DNA from 2 places in the Chryseobacterium sp. KMC2 genome. Region 1 is predicted to be linked to the other one. Evidence: riboswitches for the same ligand, from Rfam matches in the RefSeq annotation. Region 1 holds a riboswitch; the other holds the start of a gene.
The links. Region 1 has a riboswitch for cobalamin ahead of JML65_RS18080 (acyl-CoA thioesterase). Riboswitches for the same ligand answer to the same signal wherever they lie in the genome.

Region 2: it holds a riboswitch for cobalamin, as region 1 does, so the genes downstream of both, JML65_RS04980 (TonB-dependent receptor plug domain-containing protein) here and JML65_RS18080 (acyl-CoA thioesterase) in region 1, are expected to answer to the same signal.

The regions. Positions count from the first base shown of each region.
Region 1 covers NZ_JAESIT010000017.1:65,716-70,889, reverse strand. The annotation lists gene JML65_RS18090 (endonuclease MutS2) at 1-750, shown strand, start outside; gene JML65_RS18085 (hypothetical protein) at 1,010-1,807, shown strand; cobalamin riboswitch at 1,842-2,024, shown strand; gene JML65_RS18080 (acyl-CoA thioesterase) at 2,138-2,521, shown strand; gene JML65_RS18075 (HD domain-containing protein) at 2,584-3,174, opposite strand; gene JML65_RS18070 (XAC2610-related protein) at 3,183-3,875, opposite strand; gene JML65_RS18065 (PadR family transcriptional regulator) at 4,308-4,637, shown strand; gene JML65_RS18060 (PspC domain-containing protein) at 4,648-5,174, shown strand, end outside.
Region 2 covers NZ_JAESIT010000003.1:201,729-206,902, forward strand. The annotation lists gene JML65_RS04970 (MbnP family protein) at 1-747, shown strand, start outside; gene JML65_RS04975 (cytochrome-c peroxidase) at 764-1,783, shown strand; cobalamin riboswitch at 1,924-2,109, shown strand; gene JML65_RS04980 (TonB-dependent receptor plug domain-containing protein) at 2,294-4,273, shown strand; gene JML65_RS04985 (YncE family protein) at 4,270-5,174, shown strand, end outside.

The DNA of each region.
Region 1 (5,174 bases):
AATGCTGAAAATGCAGCTATGCTGTTTAATGAAGAAACCCTTGAACCCATGTATAAATTGGAAGTGGGACAAGCGGGAAGTTCATTCACATTCGAAGTTGCTGAGAAAAATAGAATTCCAAGATTCATTATTCATTCTGCAAAGAAAAAAGTGGAACATGATATTGTGAATCTTGATAAGACCATTGTGAAGCTGCAGCAGGAAAAATTTGAGGTTGAAAAACTAAAATCTGACCTTGCGGAAAGAAAAGAGTCTGTAGAAGATAAGCGTGATAACCTTCAGAAGCTGAATGAGCAGCTTCAGCAAAAGCTCTTTAATTTCCAGAAGCTCTATGAAGAGGAACACCGTAAACTTCAGTTTGGAAACAAAATTGAGGCATTCATAGACAGCTATACAAAAGGGAAATCAAGGAAGGATGTTGTAAAGGACTTTGTAAAGCTTCTGGAACAGGAAAAGTTCAGGAAAATAGGTGCTGACAAAGACGAATCAAAACGTCTTCAGGTGGTCAAAAGGAAGATTACCCAACAGCTTAAAAAGGAAGATGTGATTGAAAAGATTGCCGAAACCAATGAAAAACTGGAGGAGAAACGTAAAAGTGACCGTGCTGTTTGGATGAAAATAGGGCAACGTGTCCGCATCACAGGAAGTACCAGTGTAGGGACCATTGAAAAAATATCCCGAAACAAAGTAATTGTCAATTACGGAACTTTCAAAACGACCATTGACGCGGAGGAACTTGAAAGAATTTAATCAATTGGAGAATGCGTTAATTTGAGAATTTGAAAATTAATCTAAAATAACTAATGGAGAGCATCATGAGATGCTCTCTTTCTTTTTGTACGTTTACCTAAAAAATAAGCTTAAACATCTGATACCTTTTTTCAACAAGAAAATCAGGTATTTCAGACTCTCATTTAAAAAAAATACAAGATTTAAAAGAACTGCAACAGTATAATTATCTTCCGAAAAGCATTTAATTTATATATTTGGGGATCAAAAATTTATTATAATGATTTCAGTAGGCAAAGCATTCTATCTATCTGCATTTAGTATTTTCTCTTTAGCATTCGTTAAAGGGCAGAATAAAGTTCCTTTTGGAGTGGTAAAAGCTGAAGAAGGATATGCCAATGTACGTGTACATAAGGATAATTACAGGAAGATTGTAGATAAGATCCGTATGCGTAAAGGGGATGTTTTTGTTTATGTAAAGCCGGCACCGGGAGAAACGGAGTGGATATGGATCAAATATCCTGAAAAACAGGATGAGGAAAAGCCTTTTGTAAGGTATGAAACTCTTGAAAAAGAAGGAATGGTAAATAAAGAGCGTATCGCTTATATTGATCAGCTTCCTCAGTATACACCTTCGAAATCCAAGAATGGGAAATCACTGATTTTTACTGATAATTCTGATCCTAAAATCCCTACGGCACAAAGAAGTAAAGTAGTTATTGATATTTACCCATCCAATGCCGGATACCGTAAAAAGGAGAAAGATGCTGACGGAAAACTCCTTACTATTGACAAGGTGAAACCATGGGGAATCGGTAATGATCTTCCTGAAGGCATGACTGAAATTAAATCAATCAGGGTTCAGCAACCCGGCAGAGGTTCTGTTTTTGTACGGGAAGCCATCAAAAACATGTTTCAGCCTACCATGGATTTCAATAATGTAGCGGTAACCTCTTTAGACAACGACAATATCTTTCTTTATATGATCAATGGTTCAGGAGAATACAGATATACAAGTCTTTGGACTATAAAAAAAGGAAGAGTGATCAGTCAGATTATTTATCATAATCCGGAATAAATTCATTATTTTTGCCCCCGAAAAAGTTTAACGCTTATTCATCATAGAAATAGGTTCTGCTTAACCGCAGATTAAAAAGGGAATCGTGTGAAAATCACGAACTGTCGCGCAACTGTAAGTAACTGAAGTCTTTTATTAAAGATCCACTGTGCGAGGCATGGGAAGGGGATAAAAGATGTTACGAGTCAGGAGACCTGCCTTTTTCTTAAACAAAAAACTTTCGCGATATGAAGTTTATTGATCTGATGGATTTTTTCAGGAATTTCTTAGGTTCCTGGTATTATTCTGTTGTTTGATAATATTTCATTTCGCTTTAATTAATAATGAAATATGACTACAGAAGAAAGAATTGAAGCATCCGAAACCAGAATATTTAAAGCGGTTTTCCCTAACACAACAAATCATTATGATACCCTTTTTGGTGGTACGGCTATGCAGCTGATGGATGAAGTAGCTTTCATTACTGCTACCCGATTTGCAAGAAAAAGAGTGGTCACTGTAAGCAGTGATAAAATTGACTTTAAAAAACCTATTCCTGCCGGAACTATCGTTGAGCTGATCGGAAAGGTTGCCTACGTTGGAAAAACCAGTATGAAGGTCAATGTAGAGATCTACACGGAACAAATGTATTCCTATGAAAGAGAAAAAGCAATCATTGGTGATTTTACTTTTGTTGCCATTGACGAATTCAAAAAACCAATCCAAATCCTATAATTATAAAGTTTCGGGCGGCCAAAGGCCGCCCGAAACTATTTTAGAATAAAAGCTTAGCGCTTTTATTTGATTACTTTTCCGGTTTCCACATTTCTGGTCAATAACAGTTCAAAAGCCTCCCCCATCTCATCAGAAGCTCTGCAGATGGCATTTTCAAGCATATTTCTAATCTGCTTTTCCGTAACTCCAGCTTCTGTCCAGCTTTTTCCTGAGGTATATGAATTCAGGATAAAAGGAATAATTCTGTCGATAGCACAAGCGAAAATAGCATCCGGTGTTTTTTCCTCTTCAAATTCTATCCATAAATTGAAAAACTCCGAACGTAATGGCTCGTCTAAGATTCCAAATATCTTTTGGGCAGAAACTTTTTCTCTTTCAAACTTTCCGACCATTGCTTTTTCATCAAAAAGGAAAGTATCTCCTGCCTCAATTTCAACCAGGTCATGGATAGAAAGCATTCTGATAACTCTCAGCAAATCAATGTCAGCACGGTTTTTTGCATAAGGATATAAAATCTGTGCAAGAATAACGATCTGCCATGAATGTTCTGCAGTATTCTCTCTTCTCGAATCATCTGCATTATAATTTCTTCTCTGTACATTTTTCAAAGCATCTACTGCCAGGATAAAATCAATCTCTTTCTGAATCTTCATTATGTTACTTATCTATTATATTGATTTGCCGGATACACCTTGGTTTTGGTCACCCATTTATTATTTATTTTTTCTTTGGTCATCACTTTTACACGGTCTTCATTGGTCATATCCTCTTCCCTCTCCAATACCTTTTCTAATCCCTTATTAGGAATTACTCTATATTCCGTAGTAAAAATCATGCAACATCCGGATTTTCCTGTGGCAACAAGACGTTTGCGCTTAGCATCTACCCCAAATAATCCAAAATAACTGGAACCGATTTCCGTAAGTTCCTCACTTTTCACAAAAGCCATTCTCGTACTATTGAATACATAGACATCATAGGATGCACTGCTGTAATTTCCTTTATTTCCATTTCTGACAGCGATATCTTCTGTTCCGTCAAAATTAAAGTCATCAATAATAAAAGGGCTTTCTTCATTGGTAAGCTGGATCATTTTTCCAGGCATCAATTTTTGACCCTCCTTTACATAAAATACAAGATCTTCGGAAGTTAAAGTCTGAACTTTAGTGTTCTTGTTGTCATATAATTCTATTGTTCCTTTGTCTTTACATTGCTCATCAAAGCAATTTTCACTATTGATGATGACATCATAATTCTTTGATGCATTTTTTACTTCAAACTGATATTGTCCAAAACATAAAGGGCCCAACAGAAGACATGCAGATACACTTCTGTAATAATTCAAAATTTTCATAGTAATAGCAAATGGATTTAGGTGTTTTTTTATAAAATCTTACAACAAAAATACGAATCATAACCTCGACTTCAAAATATCTTTGCCATACAACAACAATGAATTTGATTCAAAACCGAGTATATAATGTCACTCTTTTTTTAAGAAATTCTAAAGAAATACCCCTTTTATCCATTCTCATTTTTTCAGTTTATCTGCATTTATTTAAAATTTTCGGCACTATTTTTACCTTATTCCATTTTTGATCAATTTTAAATTAAAATTTATAATATTGATTTACAGTATATTAAATATTTTATTTTAAAAATTTCACTACTTTGTATTGCATATTACCATTTTAATTACATATCTTTGTAATGTAAAATCGGAATAAGCTCATCTAGCTAGGAGCAATATTCTAAAATATAACTAATTAACAAAAACTTATCAAAGATGAATACCGAAAATACCAAAGCGCAAATGCGAAAAGGAATTCTGGAATTCTGTATTCTAAGTCTCATCAATCATCGCGAAATGTATGTTTCCGATCTGATAGATGAACTGAAAAAAGGAAAACTGGATGTTGTGGAAGGAACCCTCTACCCACTTCTGACAAGGCTTAAAAATGGAGAGTTTCTCTCTTACAGATGGGAAGAATCTACAGGAGGTCCACCCAGAAAATATTATCAGATTACTGAAAAAGGAAAACTTTTCCTGAATGAATTACAAAATACCTGGAATGAGCTGACAGCGTCAGTAAGCCAAATCACTCAACAACATTAAAAACAAAGCTATGAACAAGACACTCTCAATAGGACTCGCAGGTTTTTCTTTTACGATAGAAGAACACGCATATATAAAGCTCAGCGATTACCTGAACGCTCTTAGAAGCTCACTGGATGCTTCGGAAGTAGATGAGGTAATGCACGACATAGAAATAAGAATGGTAGAAATCTTCAGAGATTCTCTGGGAAAACGTGAAGTGATTAATGATACTGATGTAGAAAAAGTAATCGCACAGATCGGAACTCCGGAAAAAATCGAAGAACAGGAAGAGGCTTATTTTTCTGAAAAATCAACAAATAAAAACAACTATTCCGGTTCCAACTTTACGGATAAAAAACAATTGTTCCGTGATCCTGAGAAACAAAAGGTTGCAGGAGTTTGTGCAGGGTTAGCCCAGTATGTAGGAATGGATATTACGGCTATGAGAGCCATCTGGTTAGGAATTTTCGTCTTAGGAATCTTTACCGCGGCTATTTCTTCTTCATTGATCGGACTTTTATATGTAATCCTTTGGATCGTTCTTCCAAAAGCTGA
Region 2 (5,174 bases), on a different contig from region 1:
AAAAATACAACCATTGTGCTTGGAGATGCTGTCTCTGGAACAGCTACCACCAATATCTCTGCAGAAGGTCAGGTCCATCATTTCTCAGAATTAAAATATGTAATAAGTAATATTCGTCTGATAAAGGCAGATGGTAATGAAGTTCCCTACAAAATTAATGACCTGGATCAGGGAGCTACCGTAATAGATCAGTCAAAACCGGAAACGCTTCGTTATATTCTGAGCAATATCCCGGCTGGGGAATATAAAAGGATCAAATTCGGATTAGGAGTAAAAAGAGAACTGAATGTACTGGATCAGATGAGGTTTCCAAAATTCTATGCAACTGCCGGTTCTAATGACACCCAAATGATGTGGGAATGGGGAGCCGGTTATCGTTTTACAAAGATTGAAGGTTTCTACGGGACAGATCATAAACAGATGTCTATCCATACAGGAAGCACCATCAAAGGATCTGAAGGGAATTTTACCCAGGGAGTAGATGCATACAGAGATGTTAGCCTAGACCTGCCTACCCATGCAATAGTAGATCATAAAGCCCCTAAAATTACTGTTAAAGCAGATTTTGATAAACTGTTGACAGGTAAGATCAACACGATTGTACTGGTTACCGGAACTGGATCGGATGGGAATGCCACTCCGAATATCCATACGGCCAATCAAATGGTGAAATTTGTGGATAACCTTGGCGGAAACGGATCCGGTGATATTTCAGGAATGTTTTCAGTGACTGGTGTTGAAAACTAGATTCATCTCTGTTGTAATGAAAAAAGGAGTAAGCATTTTAGCTATTTTTATATTGTTAATATCTTGTAATAACGATAATTATGAGCCTGTTTCTTATGATAATCCTCAAGTATCACTCAATATTCCTTTTGGCTTTCCGGAACTAAATAATTCGGTGAAATCTAATGTGCCTACAAAATATGGAGTAGAGCTGGGGGAGAAGTTATTTCAGGATAAAAGACTCAGTGCAGATAATTCCATATCCTGTTCCAGCTGTCACATTCAGGGAAATGCTTTTGCCGATAACAATGCTCAGGCGGTAGGTATTGAGAATAGACTAGGCTTACGGAATGTACCAGCTATTCAGAACATGATGTTCTTGAATTTTTATAATTGGGACGGGAATATTCTTCAACTGGAAAATCAACCGCTGGTTCCTATTATCACTCATGAAGAAATGGGATCTTCTATTTTGGAGGTGATTGGCAAAATAAAGACTGATCTTATGTATAGAGATTTATTCAGAAAGGCATTTGGAGATGAAACCGTTACTGCGGAAAGAATTTATAAAAGTATTGCACAATACGAGTATACACTGATTTCTGCCAATAGTAAATACGACAGAGTAAAAAGAAATGAAGGAGAGGTTTTTACAGAAAACGAAGCTCAGGGATATCAGACCTTTCAGCAAAAATGTGCAAGCTGTCATAGTACAGAACTTTTTACCGATCAGAGCTTTAGAAATATCGGATTTCCTGTGAATCCCAATCCCAATGAGGCCGGACGTGGAAGAGTGACAGGTCTTCCGGGAGATTATATGAGCTTTCGGGTGCCTTCATTACGAAATGTAGAATATACAGCTCCTTATGGAAGTTTTGGACAGTTTCCTACTTTAAGAGCCGTTCTTGATTATTTTGATAAAGGTGTTTTGGATGCCGATAATCTTGATCCGGTCTTTAAAAACAATGGAAATAAAATTCCTCTCTCAGAGCAGGAAAAGACCAATCTTATCTTATTTATGAAAACCCTGAGCGATCGTGAATTTGCAAAAAAATAAGTATAGATAAGAGCAAAACAATTCAACATAATTGATGACTGAAGTTCATCAAAGATCCCGTTAGAAAATAACGGGATTTTTCATGTTTATGTATTGATAATCATTTTATTCTGCGTTGTATTGTATCTAACCGGAATTTTATATCTTTGCCGAAATTTGGCGAGCCGTAAAAAGCTCTTAAAAGGGAATCCGGTGAGAATCCGGAACAGACCCGCTGCTGTAAGCTCCGTACCAAAGTTTTTGAAGATTATATCCACTGTTTTTTAATGGGAAGGATTTCAAAAATGGAGTAAGTCAGAAGACCTGCCAGAATAAATAAACGTTTGACGCTTTCGTGGAATAAAGCTTTAGGACTACAATGATTCTGTGCAGTACATGCTGTGCTTTGTCATTGCTTTCTAATATCCATTAGCGTCATCATTATCCCTGAATGAGCTAATGGTGGCAAAACTGACTACATCTCAACTTCATAAAGTTGTTTTCACAATATTTGTGTTAACATCACAATTCTTGTTTTCTCAAACAAAGAAAAAAGACACCTTAAAGGAAGAAGCTATTAAGGCGGTCAATATTTACAAAAAGAACTTTAAAGAAATCGTTCCTGCTCAGGTATTGCAGGGAGAAGAGCTTGAAAGACTGAACAGCCACTCTGTGGCAGATGCCTTACGGTATTTTTCCGGTGTTCAGATCAAGGACTACGGCGGAATAGGGGGGCTCAAGACCATTAATATCCGAAGTATGGGAAGCCAGCACGTAGGGGTTTTTTATGATGGCATTCAATTGGGAAATGCTCAGAACGGTCTTGTGGATCTGGGGAGATATTCTTTGGATGATCTGGAAGAAATATCATTGTACAACGGTCAGAAAAGTGAGATATTTCAGCCCGCCAGGGATTTCGGATCATCAGGTTCTATTTATTTGCAGCCTAAAACACCTGTTTTTACCGGAACACGAAAAACAAATCTTGTTTTGAGGGCAAAAAGTGCATCAATTGATTTATTCAATCCTTCTTTCCGTTTAGAACAGAAACTATCACCAAGAATTTCTGCAAGTTTTAGTGCTGAATTTCTGCAAAGTGATGGTATTTACAGATACCGGTATGTAAAAAAATACCCTAACGGAGAGCCTGCCTATGATACAATAGCTAAAAGAAGAGACTCTGATATTAAAGCCAAACGTTTTGAAACCTCTTTGAATGGTACTTTAAATAATGGAAGCTGGAATATCCGCGGATATGGCTATATTTCCAATCGGGGTGTTCCTGCTCCTGTTGTGAATAGCCGTTTTGACGGGCGAGGGGCAAGAATGTTTGATGAGAATTATTTTGTACAGGCCAACCTGAGGAAAAAGCTTTTCCCTAAATTCGAAACTCAGCTTAAAGCAAAATTTGCTTATGATTATACCCGTTTTCTTGATACGGTACAGTCTCAGTTGGTTAAATATTCAGATAATACCTACATTCAAAGGGAACTGTATATTTCATCTTCCAATTTATATACAGTGAATTCCCATTGGGACATTAGCTTGAGTGGAGATTTCCAATACAATAATCTGGATGCAGATCTGTATCAGTTTTCTTATCCTACCCGGTATACCACATTGGTAGCTTTGGCTACGACCTATCAATGGAACAGGTTTAAAGTTTTAGGAAGTCTGTTAGGTACTTTTACTTTTGAAGAAGTGGAACGAAATAAAAGACCTGAGGACAGAAGTGAATGGACTCCTGCTATTTTTATGAGCTACCAGCCGGCTATTGTTCCGGAGCTTACTTTTAGAGCTTTCTATAAAAAGATTTTCAGACTTCCCACCTTCAATGATCTTTATTATACGAATATTGGAAGTACTTTTCTGAAACCGGAGTTTACGACGCAGTATGATTTAGGGTTTACCTATCAGAAGAAATATAATCATCCTGTCTTTAAAGCTTTTTATGCCAAGGTAGATGGTTATTACAACCGGGTAAAAGATAAAATTGTTGCAGCACCCACAGGAAATATGTTCCGCTGGATGATGATGAACCTTGGGTTGGTTGACATCATAGGTACAGATGTAAATGTCCAGGCTGAAATGATGTGGGGCAAAGTAAAAATTAAACCGTTGCTTTCTTATACCTATCAAAGTGCAAAAGATATCAGTAATCCCGGAGATGATATAAGCCCGGGGGATACTTTTTATAAAAAACAGATCCCTTATACCCCTTGGCACAGTGGGTCTTTTACGCTGATGGCGGATTACCGTGACTGGAATTTCAATTACAGTGTGATCTATGTTGGGGAACGCTATGACGGGCAGCAGGATAATATTCAGTACAATTTTGTTCAGCCCTGGTATACCCATGATTTATCCGTTCAGAAAAAATTCGACTACTCAGGACATCAGTTTAAACTGAGTCTTGAAATGAATAATATTTTCAATCAATATTATGATGTGGTCAGAAACTATCCCATGCCGGGAAGAAATTTTAAAATTACTTTAAACTTCACCTTATGAGAAAAATAAACTTCTGTCTTCTCCTCTTCATATTGGTTTTTCTTGTGGCCTGCCGTACCGATGATATTATCGTCCGTCAGGAAGTGGTAGAAGGGTTGGCAGCACCGGAAAATACTGCCATTAAAGGCTTTTACGTATTGAATGAAGGGAATATGGGAAGCAATAAATGTACCCTTGACTTTTTCGATTATACCAAAGGAACTTACTATCGGAATATCTATGCCGAGGTGAACCCTAATGTGATCAAAGAATTGGGGGACGTAGGAAATGATATTAAAATTTATGGTAGTAAGCTGTATATCGTAGTCAATGTTTCCAATAAAATTGAAGTGCTGGATGCTAAAACAGCTAAACGGATAACATCTATTCCCTTACAGAACTGCAGATATATAACATTTAAAAACGGAAAAGGTTATGCCAGCAGTTATGCAGGGCCTGTAGATGTCAATCCTAATGCACCTAAAGGGAAAATAGTGGAAATCGATACAGCTTCCCTGTCTATACAGCGTCAGGCTACAGTAGGATACCAGCCTGAGGAAATAGAAATTGTAGGAGATCAGCTTTTTGTTGCTAATTCCGGAGGCTATATGGCTCCAAATTACGACAGAACAGTTTCCATAATCGATTTAAATAGTTTTACAGAAACAAGAAAAATAGATGTCGCTATTAACCTCCACCGGCTTAAAAAAGACAATTATGGTGATCTGTATGTAAGCTCCCGGGGAGATTATTACTCGGTACCCTCCAGTTTATATCTAATTGATGCTGCAACGGGGATGATAAAAAAAGATTTCCATATTGCGGTAAGTGAGATGACGATTGTCAATGATAAACTTTATTTCTATGGAAATGAATTCAATTACAATACCCATACCTCTCAAAAAACATTCGGGATTATTGA